DNA from 3 places in the Roseicyclus marinus genome. Region 2 is predicted to be linked to each of the others. Evidence: riboswitches for the same ligand, from Rfam matches in the RefSeq annotation. Region 2 holds a riboswitch; each other region holds the start of a gene.
The links. Region 2 has a riboswitch for cobalamin ahead of AABA51_RS03730 (hypothetical protein). Riboswitches for the same ligand answer to the same signal wherever they lie in the genome.
Positions count from the first base shown of each region.

Region 1: it holds a riboswitch for cobalamin, as region 2 does, so the genes downstream of both, AABA51_RS04450 (DUF1636 domain-containing protein) here and AABA51_RS03730 (hypothetical protein) in region 2, are expected to answer to the same signal.
Region 3: it holds a riboswitch for cobalamin, as region 2 does, so the genes downstream of both, AABA51_RS04360 (DUF4198 domain-containing protein) here and AABA51_RS03730 (hypothetical protein) in region 2, are expected to answer to the same signal.

Region 1 is NZ_AP027266.1:923,185-927,847, forward strand. It holds gene cobN (cobaltochelatase subunit CobN) at 1-1,244, opposite strand, end outside; gene cobW (cobalamin biosynthesis protein CobW) at 1,272-2,327, opposite strand; gene AABA51_RS04450 (DUF1636 domain-containing protein) at 2,329-2,724, opposite strand; cobalamin riboswitch at 2,815-3,046, opposite strand; gene cobO (cob(I)yrinic acid a,c-diamide adenosyltransferase) at 3,086-3,694, shown strand; gene AABA51_RS04460 (cobyric acid synthase) at 3,724-4,663, shown strand, end outside.
Region 2 is NZ_AP027266.1:760,833-765,495, forward strand. It holds gene AABA51_RS03715 (heme NO-binding domain-containing protein) at 1-16, shown strand, start outside; gene AABA51_RS03720 (GGDEF domain-containing protein) at 13-1,074, shown strand; gene AABA51_RS03725 (ABC1 kinase family protein) at 1,127-2,446, shown strand; gene AABA51_RS03730 (hypothetical protein) at 2,443-2,754, opposite strand; cobalamin riboswitch at 2,862-3,056, opposite strand; gene AABA51_RS03735 (GMC family oxidoreductase) at 3,134-4,663, opposite strand, start outside.
Region 3 is NZ_AP027266.1:906,335-910,997, reverse strand. It holds gene cbiQ (cobalt ECF transporter T component CbiQ) at 1-425, opposite strand, end outside; gene AABA51_RS04370 (cobalt ABC transporter permease) at 429-992, opposite strand; gene cbiM (cobalt transporter CbiM) at 998-1,615, opposite strand; gene AABA51_RS04360 (DUF4198 domain-containing protein) at 1,620-2,411, opposite strand; cobalamin riboswitch at 2,551-2,755, opposite strand; gene hemA (5-aminolevulinate synthase) at 3,037-4,293, shown strand; gene AABA51_RS04350 (efflux RND transporter periplasmic adaptor subunit) at 4,320-4,663, shown strand, end outside.

The DNA of each region.
Region 1 (4,663 bases), 160 kb from region 2:
TGGGCGAGGTCGTCGAGCATCGCCTCGGCCGAGGCGAGCGCGTCAAGGCCCACGGCATGGGCCATGTTCCACGCCCGCCCCGGATAGGTCGACAGGACCAGCGCAAGGCGGCGCTGGGCAGGCGCTGTGGTCGAGAGGCTGTGCCAGGCCGCCACCTTGTCCGCGATGGCGTCGATCCGGGCCGGTTCGGGTGCATGGGCGAAGCGGGAAAATTGCAGGTCGGGATCGCGCGCGCCCGGTTCCTTGAAGGAGGCGACCCCTGCGAAGAGCCGCCCGTCAACCTCGGGCAGGACGACATGCATGGCGAGATCGGCAGGAGAGAGGCCCCGGTCGGACCTGTCCCAAGCGTCGCGGGTCGCGGTCGAGAGCCCCACCTGGAACACGGGAACATCGGCGGCGTCGAGCGGGGAGCGCCCGGCATCGCCCCGCCCGGAGAAGGAGGTCGCGTTGACGATGGCCACGGGGGCCAGGGCGCGCACTTGCCGTTCCAGCCATTCGCGCGCGCCCGGTGCCTTGAGCGAGGGGGCAAAGAGACCCAGCGCCCGGAACCCCCGTGCGCGCAGGGCGGCAAAAAGCGCCTCGATCGGGGCAAGGTCGGCGGCAACAAGGAAGGAGCGGTAGAAGACGACGGTGACGAGCGGCGCGTCACCCGCAAAGATCGCGGGCGCGGGGCAGGTCACGCCATCCTCGGGCGTCCATGCGCCGACAAAGGGCAGCGTCTTGGCCCCCGGCACGGGGCCTGCGTAAAGGCCGGCGGCGAGCGCCATCTGGGCCAGCGCGGCCTGTGCCGCGACGGCGCCCCCGGTGTCGCAAAGCTGGCTCAGGCGGCGCAGCGTGGAGGCGGGGACGGTCGAGATCGCGTCAAGGCGCGGATCGGGCCGCCCGTCCGCGGGCAGGACGGCCAGGGCTATCCCCTTGTCACGGGCCAGCGCCTCGATCTGTTGCAGGCCATAGGGCCAATAGGGCACGCCCCCGATAAGCCGGATCAGGATGCCCTTGGCCCCCGCCAATGTCTGTTCGACGTAAGTATCGACCGACAGGGGATGTTTCAGCGCCACGATATTGGCGAGCCGGAGCGAGGGCAGCCGCCCCTCGGGCCCGCCGCCGCGATGCCAGCCTGCCGCGAAAGCCCCCAGATCGCTGTCCGAGAGCGACAGCACGACCAGATCGGCGGGCGATTGCCCCAGATCGGTCGGTGTCTCGGTTTCTTCGAGCCCGTGGCTCTCGCGGAAGATGACATGCATGGGGGCGGTCCGGGTTGCTCCGTGGCCCTATTCGGCGGCCTTGGCCTCGGGGATCAGGATACCCCGGATCGCGGCCGCGTCGATATCGTCATGTTCCGCGATGACCACGAGTCGACCGCGCCGCCCCTCGGCCTCGGTCCAGGGGCGGTCGTATTGGTGACGGACGCGCGCGCCCACGGCCTGCACCAGAAGCCGCATCGGCTTGCCCGCGACGGCGGCATAGCCCTTGACCCGCAGGATGTTCTGGCGCTGGGCCAGATCGGTGATCCGGGCCACCAGCTCGGCGGGGTCGGTGATTTCGGGGATGTCGACCACGATACTGTCGAAATCGTCGTGTTCGTGGTCGTCATGGCCATCGTGATGGCTGGGGCGGGCGTCCATGTCATCTTCGGCGGCGGCCTCGAGACCCAGGATCACGCGCGGGTCCACGGTGCCTTCGGCGACTTCGATGATGGGCAGTTTGCGGGGGGCCTCGGACTCGATCAGGGCGCGGGCGCGGGCCACGCCCTCGGGGCCGGCCAGATCGGGCTTGGTCAGAAGCACGATATCGGCGCAGGCGATCTGGTCCTCGAACACCTCGGAGAGCGGCGTTTCATGGTCGATGCTGTCATCGGCAAGGCGCTGGGCATCGACGGCGGCGACATCGGGGGCGAAACGGCCTGCGGCCACGGCTTCGGCATCGGCAAGCGCGATGACACCGTCCACGGTGATCCTGGAGCGGATCGCGGGCCAGTCGAAGGCTTTGAGAAGCGGTTTGGGCAGCGCAAGGCCCGAGGTTTCGATCAGGATGTGATCGGGGCGGGGGTCGAGCGCCATCAACGCCTCGATCGTGGGGATGAAATCATCGGCGACCGTGCAGCAGATGCAGCCATTGGCGAGTTCGACGATGTTTTCCACGGGGCATTCGGGAATGGCGCAGCCCTTGAGGATTTCGCCATCGACGCCGACATCGCCGAATTCGTTCACCACGATGGCCAGACGCTTGCCGCCGGGGTTCTTCATCAGCTGGCTGATGAGCGTCGTCTTGCCCGAGCCCAGGAAGCCCGTGATCACGGTGACGGGAAGTTTTTCGAGATTGGCCATGTCACATCTCTCCGAGATTGGGGGCAGGGGGGACGAGCGGGGGAAGCCGCGCGATGCAATTCTTGCGGAAATGTTCGGGGCGCTCGCGCCATGGCACGAGGCCATCGGCGGTGGCGGCGTATTTCGCGGCCTTGTCGCGGATCAGCTCGGGATGCTGGGCCGGGTCGAGATTGCCGTAGACATAGGTCCAGCGCCCCGGACCGCGCAGCGCGATCGTGCAGCCGCGCGAACAATTGGACAGGCATTCGACCGGCGTGATCGTCACGCCCGGAACGGCATCGCCCGACAGCGCGCGGTAGAGCGCTGCACCGGGTCTTTCGGCGTCTTCGGGGGCGTCCTGTCCCTGCCTGCATTTGATGCAGACAAGCAATTCGACCGTTTCGGCGGGTCGCGTCATGCGCTTTTTATCCAGTCTCGCGGCTTGGGCATGTCACGGGCCGAAGGGCGGCACGGGGCCGCCGATCCGACACCGGGGCACCCCGCCCGGGTTTCATCGTCGTGCTGGCAGGTCTCCCGGCTTGCGGATTTCAGGCTGTCCTCCGGGGAGGGGGTCCTGTCGGTCGCCCGGCCTTCCCGACCCAGTCATCCTTGGGTCAGTGGCCATGGGGCGCCCTTTCCGGTCACGGTCGCGGGGGCGGCTGCGGTTCGGCCCGTAGCTTGGGGCCTCGCGCATTCCCTTTTCACCTGTTAGCACAGGCACCAGCAGGGACAGATGCTCAGGCCGCACCGGCACTGTCAAGTTTCAAGGAGACCTCCCGATGGATGACGTGACCCTTCGCCACAATCAGAAGATGAAGCGCATCAAGGCGGCGCGGGACGAGATGATGAAGACCAAGACCGAGGAAAAGGGTCTGATCATCGTCCATACCGGTGCAGGCAAGGGCAAATCCTCGAGCGGGTTCGGCATGATCATGCGCTGCATCGCGCATGGCATGCCCTGCGCCGTGGTCCAGTTCATCAAGGGCAATTGGGAGACGGGGGAAAAGACCTTTCTGCGGGAGCGTTTCGCGGACGAATGCCGCTTTTTCGTGTCGGGCGAGGGGTTCACCTGGGAAACGCAGGACCGCGAGCGCGACATCGCGGCGGCGCAGAACGGCTGGCGCATCGCCAAGGAACAGATTCTCGACCCCGAGATCCAGTTCGTGCTTCTGGACGAGATCAACATCGCGCTGCGCTACGATTACCTCGATATCGACGAGGTGGTCGATTTCCTGCTGACGCAAAAGCCGCGCATGACCCATGTCTGCCTGACGGGCCGCAACGCCAAGCCCGAGCTGATCGAGGCCGCCGATCTGGTGACCGAGATGACGCTGACCAAGCATCCGTTCAAGGATGGGGTGAAGGCGCAGAAGGGCATCGAATTCTGATGCGCGGCGATCCGCTGCGGGGGCGCTGAATGACCCGCGCGCTGATGATCCAGGGGACCGGCAGCAATGTCGGCAAGTCGCTTCTGGTGGCGGGCCTGTGCCGGGCGGCGCGCAAGCGCGGGCTGTCGGTCGCGCCCTTCAAGCCGCAGAACATGTCGAACAATGCCGCCGTCACGGGCGATGGGGGCGAGATCGGGCGCGCGCAGGCCCTGCAGGCCTGGGCGGCGGGGCTGGTGCCCCATACCGACATGAACCCGGTGCTGTTGAAGCCCGAGACCGATGTGGGCTCGCAGGTGATCGTGCAGGGCCAGCGGCTGACGACCGCGCGGGCGCGCGATTACCAAAGGTTGAAACCGCAGCTAATGGCCGCCGTGCTGGAAAGCTTCGGGCGGCTCAAGGGCGCTCATGACCTTGTTCTGGTCGAAGGGGCGGGCAGCCCGGCCGAGGTCAATCTGCGCGCGGGCGATATCGCCAACATGGGGTTTGCCCGCGCGGCGGACGTCCCCGTGGTGCTGGCGGGCGATATCGACCGGGGCGGCGTGATCGCGCAGATCATCGGCACGCAGGCCGTGATCGCGCCCGAGGATGCGGCGATGATCGCGGGCTTCCTGATCAACCGGTTCCGGGGTGATCCGTCGCTGTTCGACGATGGCTATGCGCTGATCGCGGAGCGCACCGGCTGGCGCGGCTACGGGGTCTGCCCGTGGTTTCCCGAGGCGTGGAAACTGCCCGCCGAGGATGCGCTCGACCTGGCCAAGCCGCGCCGGGCCGAGGGGTTGCATGTCGTTTGCCTGACGCTCAGCCGGATCGCGAATTTCGACGATCTGGACCCTTTGGCGCAGGAACCGGGGGTGCGTCTGACCATGCTGGGCGCGGGGCAGGCCATTCCGGGGGATGCCGATCTGGTGATCTTGCCGGGCACGAAATCGACGCGGGGCGATCTGGCCTATCTGCGCGCGCAGGGTTGGG
Region 2 (4,663 bases):
GCGGGTGCGGGCATGATCGGCCTTCCGCCCAGCCTTGACCGGGTGATCGGCCTGTCGGGTGGTGCGCTCGACGTGCTGATGCCGATGCATCTTTGGGCCGATCCCGAGGGGCGCGTGGTGCAGGCGGGCCCCACCCTGACCAAGATGGCGCGGCGCGGCCCGCTGGCGGGCCTGCCGCTCTTTCGGCTGATCGAATTGCGCCGACCGTCGCGGGTCGCCACGATGCCGGGGCTCGAGGCGCTGGCCGGTCAACGCCTCGGGCTTGTCCTGCGCAATGCGCCCGACCTGCCGCTGCGCGGGGCGCTGACCACGCTGCCTGCGGGAACCGGCCTGATCCTCGACATTTCGCTGGGCCTGTCCTTTGCCCGCGCGGTTTCGGAATTCGGCCTGACGCTCAACGATTTCTCGCCCTGTGACCAGACTGTCGAACTGCTCTACCTGCACGAGGCCAACAGCGCGACGATGGCGCTGTCGCGCCACCTGTCCCAACGCCTCGACGCCGCCCGTGCCGAGGCCGAGGCGCAGGCCCTGAGCGATCCCCTGACCGGTCTGGCCAACCGCCGCGCGATGGATGCCGCCATCGCCCGCTGCCTTGACGACCCGACACAGGATTTCGGAATCATGCATCTCGACCTCGATTTGTTCAAACAGGTCAATGACAGTTTCGGACATGCCGCAGGCGATGCCGTCCTGGAACGCGTGGGCGCGATCTTGCGCCACCAGCTGCGGCAGCGCGATCTGGCGGGTCGTGTCGGCGGCGACGAATTCCTCGTGCTGCTCCGAGACTGCGCCGGGCGGGCCGAGATGGAACAGGTCGCAGCCCGCCTCATCGCCACGATCGAGGAACCCTTGCCCTTTCAGGATCATCTGTGCCGGGTCTCCGCCTCCATCGGGTTCGCGGCCAGCGTGGATTATCCCAAGCGGCCCGATCTGACCCGCCTACTGGCCGATGCCGATGCCGCGCTTTATGCCGCCAAACGCGCCGGGCGCCGGCGCTGGGCGGCGCATGTCCCGCCTGTCGCCCCGGCTGCCCGCCGCGCGGCGGATGGCGTGGCATATCCGCCGGGGGATTGAGCGGGGACACCGCGGCGCTATCTGGCCCTGATCCGTCGCAGCGCAGGCCCCCATGACCAGGTCCAACGATCTTCGCCCCCATCCCGTGCCCGCAGGCCGGTTCGCCCGCGCGCGCAGCATGGGCGGGCTGGCCACCGGCCTTGCGGGTGGCGTGGCGCTCAGCGGTGCGCAGGCGCTGTTGCGGGGTCAGCGCCCGCGCCTTGCCGATCTGGTCATGACGCCCGCCAACATCACCCGCCTGGCCGACCGCCTGTCCGAAATGCGCGGGGCGGCGATGAAACTCGGCCAGCTTCTGTCGATGGAGGCGGGCGATCTTTTGCCGCCCGAGCTGGAGGCGATCCTGTCGCGGCTCCGCGCGCAGGCCCATGTGATGCCGCCGCAGCAGTTGAAGCAGGTGCTACAAACCGCCTACGGCCCAGATTTCCGCAAGCTTTTCCGCAGTTTCGACACGACGCCACTTGCCGCCGCCTCCATCGGGCAGGTTCACCGCGCCACGACCCCCGAGGGCGAAACGCTGGCCGTGAAACTGCAATATCCCGGCGTCCGCGAGGCCATCGACAGCGATCTCGACAATGTCGCGGCGCTGATCCGCTGGTCCGGTCTCTGGCCCGCCGAACTCGACCTCAAACCCCTGATGGCCGAGGCGCGCGTCCAACTCCACGAAGAAGCCGATTACGCCCGCGAAGGCGCGGCGCTGGCGCGCTTCGGCGCGCTTCTGGCAGGTGATGCGCGCTTCGTCGTGCCCCGGCTCGACGACAGCCGCACCCGCCCGGCAGCGCTTGCCATGAGCTTTGAACGCTCCGAACCCATCGAAACGCTGGCCCATGCCTCGCCCGCGATCCGCGACCGGGCGGTCAGCGCGCTACTGGAGCTGTGCCTGCGCGAATTGTTCGAGTTTCGCCTGATGCAGACGGACCCGAATTTCGCCAATTACCGCTGGCGGCCCGACACGGGTCAGATCGTGCTTCTGGATTTCGGCGCCACGCGCGAGATTTCCTCGCCCGTGGCCGAGGCCTATCGCACCCTTCTGCGCGCGGGCCTTGACCATGACCAACCCGGCGTTCTGGCCGCGCTCGAGGGGATCGGGTTCATCAAGCCGGGCCTGTCAGACATGCATCGCCAGACCATCCTCGACATGTCCGAGATGGGCTTCACGCTGTTGCGCGGGCCGGGGCCCTTCGATTTCCGGGGCAATGATTTCGCCGACCGCCTACGGAAACGCGGGATGGAGATCGGCGGCGAGCGCGAATTGTGGCACCTGCCGCCGCCCGAAACCCTTTTCCTGCAACGCAAGATCGGGGGTCTGTATCTGCTCGCCACGCGACTGGGCGCGACGGTTGATGTCGCGGCCCTTGTGCGGTCCTTCGCCTAAAGCGACAGCCGCCGCGTCCGCGCGCCGCCGCGCCTGCGGGGTAGGGGCAGGGACAGGTCAAGCGGTGTCAGCGGCAAGGTCAGCGACGCGGCCAGCAGCGCGCAGAATTCCGCCACCGCGCCCGATGCCCCGGCATAGGGTTCGGCCAGCCGCAGTGCCGCAAGCGCCGTCTGCGGATAGGGGGCATCCCCGGGCAATCCGCCCAGCCATTGCATGTAGCCCAATTGCCCCAGCTCGCGCGCCCGCTCAGGCGCGGCCTCCGGTCCCTGGTGGCTCAAGAGCTGGATCAGCGTCTTTTCGGTCAGCATTGCGCCCTCCGCGCAAGGGGGCGAGTGCCGCAAAGGGCAGGCGTGAGGGGGCGCGGCGCGGGTCTGCTCGCATGTCGATCACTCCTGTCCGGACACCCCGCCCGGGTTTCGGTTCAAGGGCGATGGCAGGTCTCCTGGCTTGCGGGTCTGGGCTCGTCCGATCCTTCCCGGGCGGTCTTTTGCCCAGTGGTTCATCGGGGTCGCTCGCCGCTCACAGTTGCGGGGGCAGCCGCGGGTTTTCACCGCGTTCCCTTTTCAGACCGAAGGCATCGCCCCCGGTCACCATCACCACCATCAGACGCCGCCGCCGCGCGCCGGTCAAGCCATATCGCCGCGACAAAGCGCGGGGCGCGGGCGAGACCCGTCCCGGCCTCGCGCCTCAGGCTCCCGACAGGATCAGATCGGCCGCCCGCATCGCGGCCATGATCACGGGCGCATTCGTGTTGGCCGAGGTGATGTTGGGAAAGATCGAGGCATCGACCACGCGCAGCCGGTCCATCCCATGCACGCGCAAGGTCGGATCGACCACGCCGCCCGCCTCTTGCGGGGCCATGCGACAGGTGCCGCAGGGGTGATAGACCGTGCCCGCGCGGTCCCGCGCATCGGCAAGGATCGCGTCATCTTGCTGCCCGACAGGGCTGAACCCATGCGCCGCCACCGCCAGCTTGCGGAGCGGTTCCGCCTCCATCAGCTGGGCGATGAGCCGCCCGCCCGCGACCATGTCGTCCAGGTCGCGCGCGGTGGACAGCGAATTGGGCCGGATCGCGGGCTGGGCCGTCGGATCGGGGCTGGCTATGTCGATCCGCCCCCGGCTGGTCGGGCGGCAGGGATTGAACGAGATGATGAAGCCCGGCCATGGATCGGGCCGCAACAGCGGGCGCTTGTCGCGGTAGACGGTCGAATAGGACAAGGGGTTGAAGTAAAGCTGCATGTCGGCCTGCGCCAGATCGGGCCGCGACCGCACAAGCCCGCCCATCTGGTTCACGCTCAGGCTGAAGGGGCCGTCGCGGAACAGCGCATAGCGCAGCGCCGCCATCACCTGACCCTTTCGGCTGCCCATCACCTGGTTCAGCGTCGGTTCCTCGCAGCGATAGGTATAGGTGACGGCAAGATGATCTTGCAGCGCGCCTCCCACGCCCGGCGCGTCCAGCACCACGGGCAGGCCCATCCGCTGCAACAGATCGCCCGGTCCGATGCCCGACACTTGCAGAAGTTGCGGGGATTTCACCGCACCCGCCGACAAGATCACCTCGCCCCGGCATTCTGCCGTCATGATCTGGCCCCCGCGCCGATAGCGGATGCCGGTCGCGCGCCGCCCCTCCAGCATCAGGCCCAGAACCTCGGCCCCGGTGATGACCCGCAGGTTCGGCCGTTTCATGGCAGGCCGCAGGAATGCATCGGCCGCCGAATGCCGCCATCCCTTGCGGGTCGTGGTGCAATAGGGGCCTGCGCCCTCGCCGGTGACGGTGTCGCCCTCGGGCAATCCCAAGGCGCGGATCGCGTCGATGTAATGCCGTCCCAAGGGGTGGAATTCCGGCGAGCGGTCGCTGACCCAGAGCGGCCCGTTGCCCGTCCGTGTCCCATCCGCATGGATGCGCCGTTCGACGCGGGCGTAGACCTGCGCCACGTCCGCCGCGCCCCAGCCGGGGTTTCCGGCACTCGCCCAATCCTCGTAATCACCGGGCAGGCCACGGGCATAGACCATGGCATTGATCGAGGATGATCCGCCCAGACCCTTGCCGCGCGGCCAATACATGCGGCGGCCGTTCAGTTCCGGGTCCGGTTCCGAATGCATCCGCCAGTTCACGGATTTGCCATGAAACGTAAGGCCATAGCCGATCGGCACGCGGATGTCGGGCCGCCGGTCCGTGCCGCCGGCCTCGACCACCAGAACGCGCGCGCGCCCATC
Region 3 (4,663 bases), 150 kb from region 2:
TGGCCCAGCACCACGGGCTCCATCGTGCCCACCAGCACCAGAAGCGCCAGCACGACGGCATTGGCCGTCAGCGCGATCTCGACGGCCAGCGCCACGCCCTGCCATGTCGCGTCAAAGCCCCAGAGCGTGAAAATCGCATCCCCCGGCACCGAAAAGGGCAAGATCGCAAGCGTGAACAGGATGAACCCGTCCATCGCCGCCATCCGCTTCAGCATCCGCCCCAGCGGCAGGCGCGATCCCAGCAACAGGGCCAACGACAGGCCGAAGGCCAGCGCCAGCACCGGCAGCGACGCGCAGGCCACCACGACCAGCGCGAACAGGCTCGCGGCCAGGATGCGCAACCGCGGATCGACATCACCCAGCCAGCCCGACAGCCTGCCCTCGGGGTCGAGCGCCACCTGTTGCGGGGACAGGACCTGCGCCATCGCTCAGCCCTTCAACTTGCGACGGGCGGCCAGGTAGAACCCCAGCCCGAACAGGCCCAGGATATAGCCGATCCCGCCCAGGATCGTCTGCAGGTCATTCTGGGTCCTGTAGGCCGTAAGCTCTTGGCGCAGCGGGCGGATTTCCTGCCGGATCATCGCGGCAAGCGCCGCGCGCTCCGCCTCGCCCAACACGGCACTCCCCTGTGCCTCCACAGCCCCGCCCGCCTCGGCCGTCACCGGATCGGGCGCGGCAAGCCCCATGATCGTGGCGACCTCATGGGCAGGCATCGACATCAGCGCCAGATGCCCCGCCCCAAGGTCCGAGCGAAAGACATGGATGACGGGCGCCGTCGGCGTATAAAGGAAAAACCCCTCCTCGTCGGTCGTCACTTCCGCCAGCCGGTTGCCATCGGCGTCGAACACCTCGACCAGCGCACCGGCAGCCATCTGGCCATCGGAAAACCCGATCTCCCCCTCGATCTGGCGCCCCGCCGCAAAGACCGAGGCGATGACATTATGCGCCTCTGCCGCCATCGGCAGGACACTCAGCGCCAGGCCCAGGAACATCCCCCTCACGTGCGCGCCCCCCGGATCGTCCGGAACAGGTCGGGCTTGACCTGGCAGGCCAGGTAGACCGCCGCCGCCGACAACAGCGCCTCGACCGCGACGATGGGCAGATGGGCAAAAAGCACGAAATGCGCCGCCGCCAGGAACGCATCGCCCGAAAACATCAGCGCCAGCGCCACCATCAGCGTCGTCCCCGCGATGGCCAGCGCCCCCCCGATCCCGGCCCAGATCGCCGCCATCACCGGCGAGCCGCGCGCGATCAAGGGCCCGAACACGATGCCCACCAGCACGGCGGGCAGGGCGATGTTCACCGTATTGACCCCCAGAACCGTGAACCCGCCATAACCAAAGAACACCGCCTGCAACAAAAGCCCCACAAAGAGCGCGGGAAAGGCGGCCCAGCCCAGCACAAGCCCCGCCAGACCGTTCAGGATCAGATGCACCGAGGACGGGCCGACCGGAACATGGATGAGCGAGGCCACGAAAAACGTCGCGGCCAGAACGCCCGCCGCCGGGATCTTTTCCAGCGGCAGCGCCTTCAGACCCAGCGCGACACCGCCCACGGCCAACGCCGCCCCCCCGATCACCACCTCGTTCGCAAGCGCCCCGTCGACGATATGCATCGCGTCACTCCAGCTCGCTCGCGTGGACCCAGATCACCGCGTCTTGCGACAATTCCTTGCCCTGGAACTCGGTCTCGACCCCCACGCCCAGCGCGGCAAACCCCCACCATCCCGCGCGCGGAATGCCAAAGGTGAAATAGCCGTTCACATCACTGATCGCGACCAGCGTGCCGCCTGCGGGCGGCGTGATCGTGGGCGGGGTCGTGGCGCTGCCCGCGATATCGGGGGCAGAGGCGATGTATTCGATCTCGATCTCGGCCCCGGCCACCGGCTCGCCCGCCGCCAGCACACGGCCCGTAAAGGTCGATCCGACCAGCACGTTGTAGGGCCGGTTCAAGGGCTGGATCTCGGCCGGCAGGCCCATGATGCTGTCCCAATCGCTGGGCAGGCCGTTGCGGCTCAGAAAAGACCGCGTGATCTGCTGTATATAGATATCCTCGCTTTCCTCGTAATAGGGCTCGGGCACCGTCACCAGAACATAATCGCCAGACCGCCGGATCGGCACGCTGCCCAGGAACGCCGCGCCGCTGTTCTCGGCCCCTTGGAAAACAACGGGTTGCAGAGTGTCCGACAGGTCCGTCCGCTCGCCGCGATGGATCATGTAGAATTCGCGCGGCAGGGCCAGATCCATGACCGGCCCGTTGTCGATCGGATGCCAGAAGATCAGCTTGACCGGGATTTCCCCGGTGCCCTGGAAAACGGCCTCTTCGGTATAGGTCAAAAGAAAATGCGCCGAAGCTGTCATCGGCAGGCTGGCGGCGGCGAACGCGGCCAGCAGGGTCTTTCCAAGATTCATCAACGTCCTCTTTCTCACGTGCGGCGGTCATGCCGCGCCTGGAAAGGACGGACGGGGAGATATGGCGGGAGCACGGCCCAAGACACGGACGCGCCCAAGCCAGACGCGTTTCCCCGGCGTCCAGATGGCCGCGCCCCGGCTGGGGCACGCATGACCGGCAGGTCTCCTGGCTCGCGGTTCTTCATTCTGGCTGGCCTTCCCGGATCGCTCCAGTGGCATCATCAGCCGAACTCGCCGCTCACAGTTGCGGGGACAGCCACGGATTCGGCATGCACGCATGCCCCACCGCGTTCCCTCTTGCCTCCAGCCCGGGAAGGGATGGAACCGATCACGCCACCGTCATGACGCATGGACGGGCCCGCCGTCAATACGCGCCATGGGTGTGCCGCGCGCGCCAACTCGCCTCATCCCACCCCATGACCTCAGACCAAGGTCCGAACACGGGTGATACCTTGCGCGGTGCAGCGCGCCTCTCATCGCGCCTAGCTTGGCCTCCAAAGGTCATCGGCCCCATCGGGCCGCGAACCGGGGACAGGACATGACAGATCATTTTCACGCGGCAAAACCGTCTTGCACGACGTGCCGGCACTGCACGCGCACCACGGGCGACAGGGCCTGCGCCGGGATGGCGCGCGTGGGTGCCGCGCCCTCCCGCCCCGAAAAACACGCCGCAGCCCTCGATGCCGCCCTGGGCCAGCTCCATGCCGAAGGCCGCTACCGCACCTTCATCGACATCGAACGCGACCGGGGGCATTTCCCCCATGCGACCTGGCGCAAGCAAAACGGCGACAGCGCCCCGATCACGGTCTGGTGCGGCAATGATTACCTCGGCATGGGCCAGCATCCCGCCGTTCTGGCCGCGATGCATGCAGCACTTGACGCGACCGGTGCGGGCTCGGGCGGCACGCGCAACATCTCGGGCACCACGGTGCACCACAAGGCGCTCGAGGCCGAACTGGCCGATCTGCATGGCAAGGAGGCGGCGCTTGTCTTCACCTCCGCCTATGTCGCCAATGACGCGACGCTCTCGACCCTGCCCAAGCTCCTGCCGGGGTTGATCATCTATTCGGACGAACTCAACCACGCCTCGATGATCGAGGGCATCCGCCGCAACGGCGGGGCCAAGCGCATCTTCCGCCACAACGACATGGACCACCTGCGCGCGCTCATCGCCGCCGACGATCCCGCCGCCCCCAAGCTCATCGCCTTCGAAAGCATCTATTCCATGGATGGCGATTTCGGACCCATCGCCGCGATCTGCGACATCGCCGATGAATTCGGCGCCCTGACCTATATCGACGAGGTCCATGCCGTCGGCATGTATGGCCCGCGTGGTGCCGGGGTCGCGGAACGCGACGGGCTGATGGACCGGATCGACATCATCAACGGCACGCTGGCCAAGGCCTATGGCGTGATGGGCGGCTATATCGCGGCCAGCGCGCGGATGTGCGACGCGATCCGCAGCTATGCCCCCGGCTTCATCTTCACGACCTCCCTTCCGCCCGCGATCGCGGCGGGGGCGGCGGCCTCGGTGGCGCATCTCAAGCGCGACCCCGAACTGCGCACGATGCACCAGGCCGCCGCCCGAATTCTCAAGACCCGGCTCAAGGGTCTGGGCCTGCCGATCCTCGACCACGGATCGCATATCGTACCGGTCATCGTGGGCGACCCGGTCCATACCAAGACCCTGTCCGACATGCTGCTGGACCGGCACGGGATCTACGTGCAGCCGATCAACTTCCCCACCGTGCCGCGCGGCACCGAACGGCTGCGCTTCACCCCCTCGCCGCTGCATGGGCGCGCCGAGATGGACAAGCTCGTGCGCGCGCTCGACGGCCTGTGGTCGCAATGCGCGCTCAACCGCACCGCGCTCTGCGCCTGACCCTCCCCCAGCCCGGAGACACGGCCATGGCATGGATGAAATACCTCGCACTTCCGGCGCTGGCGCTTCTTGCGGCCCCTGTCGCGCTCGGGCCCCTGACCGCGACCGAACTGGGCGGCGGCCGCCACGCGATCGGCCCCGTTCCCGTCACCGTGGATCACGCCGCCACCGATGCGCTCAGCGATCTCTTGCCGGCTTTCGGCCGCATCGCCCCCGCTGACATCCTGCATGTGCCCATGCCCCCCGCGCAGGCACCCGTCCGCTGGATGGACCTGCGCCCCGGCGATCTCGTGCAGGCCGGACAGGTCCTCGCCCGCCTCGACACCGAAGATGCCGCCCGCCAGCTCGCCCTCGCCCACGAGGACCTGCG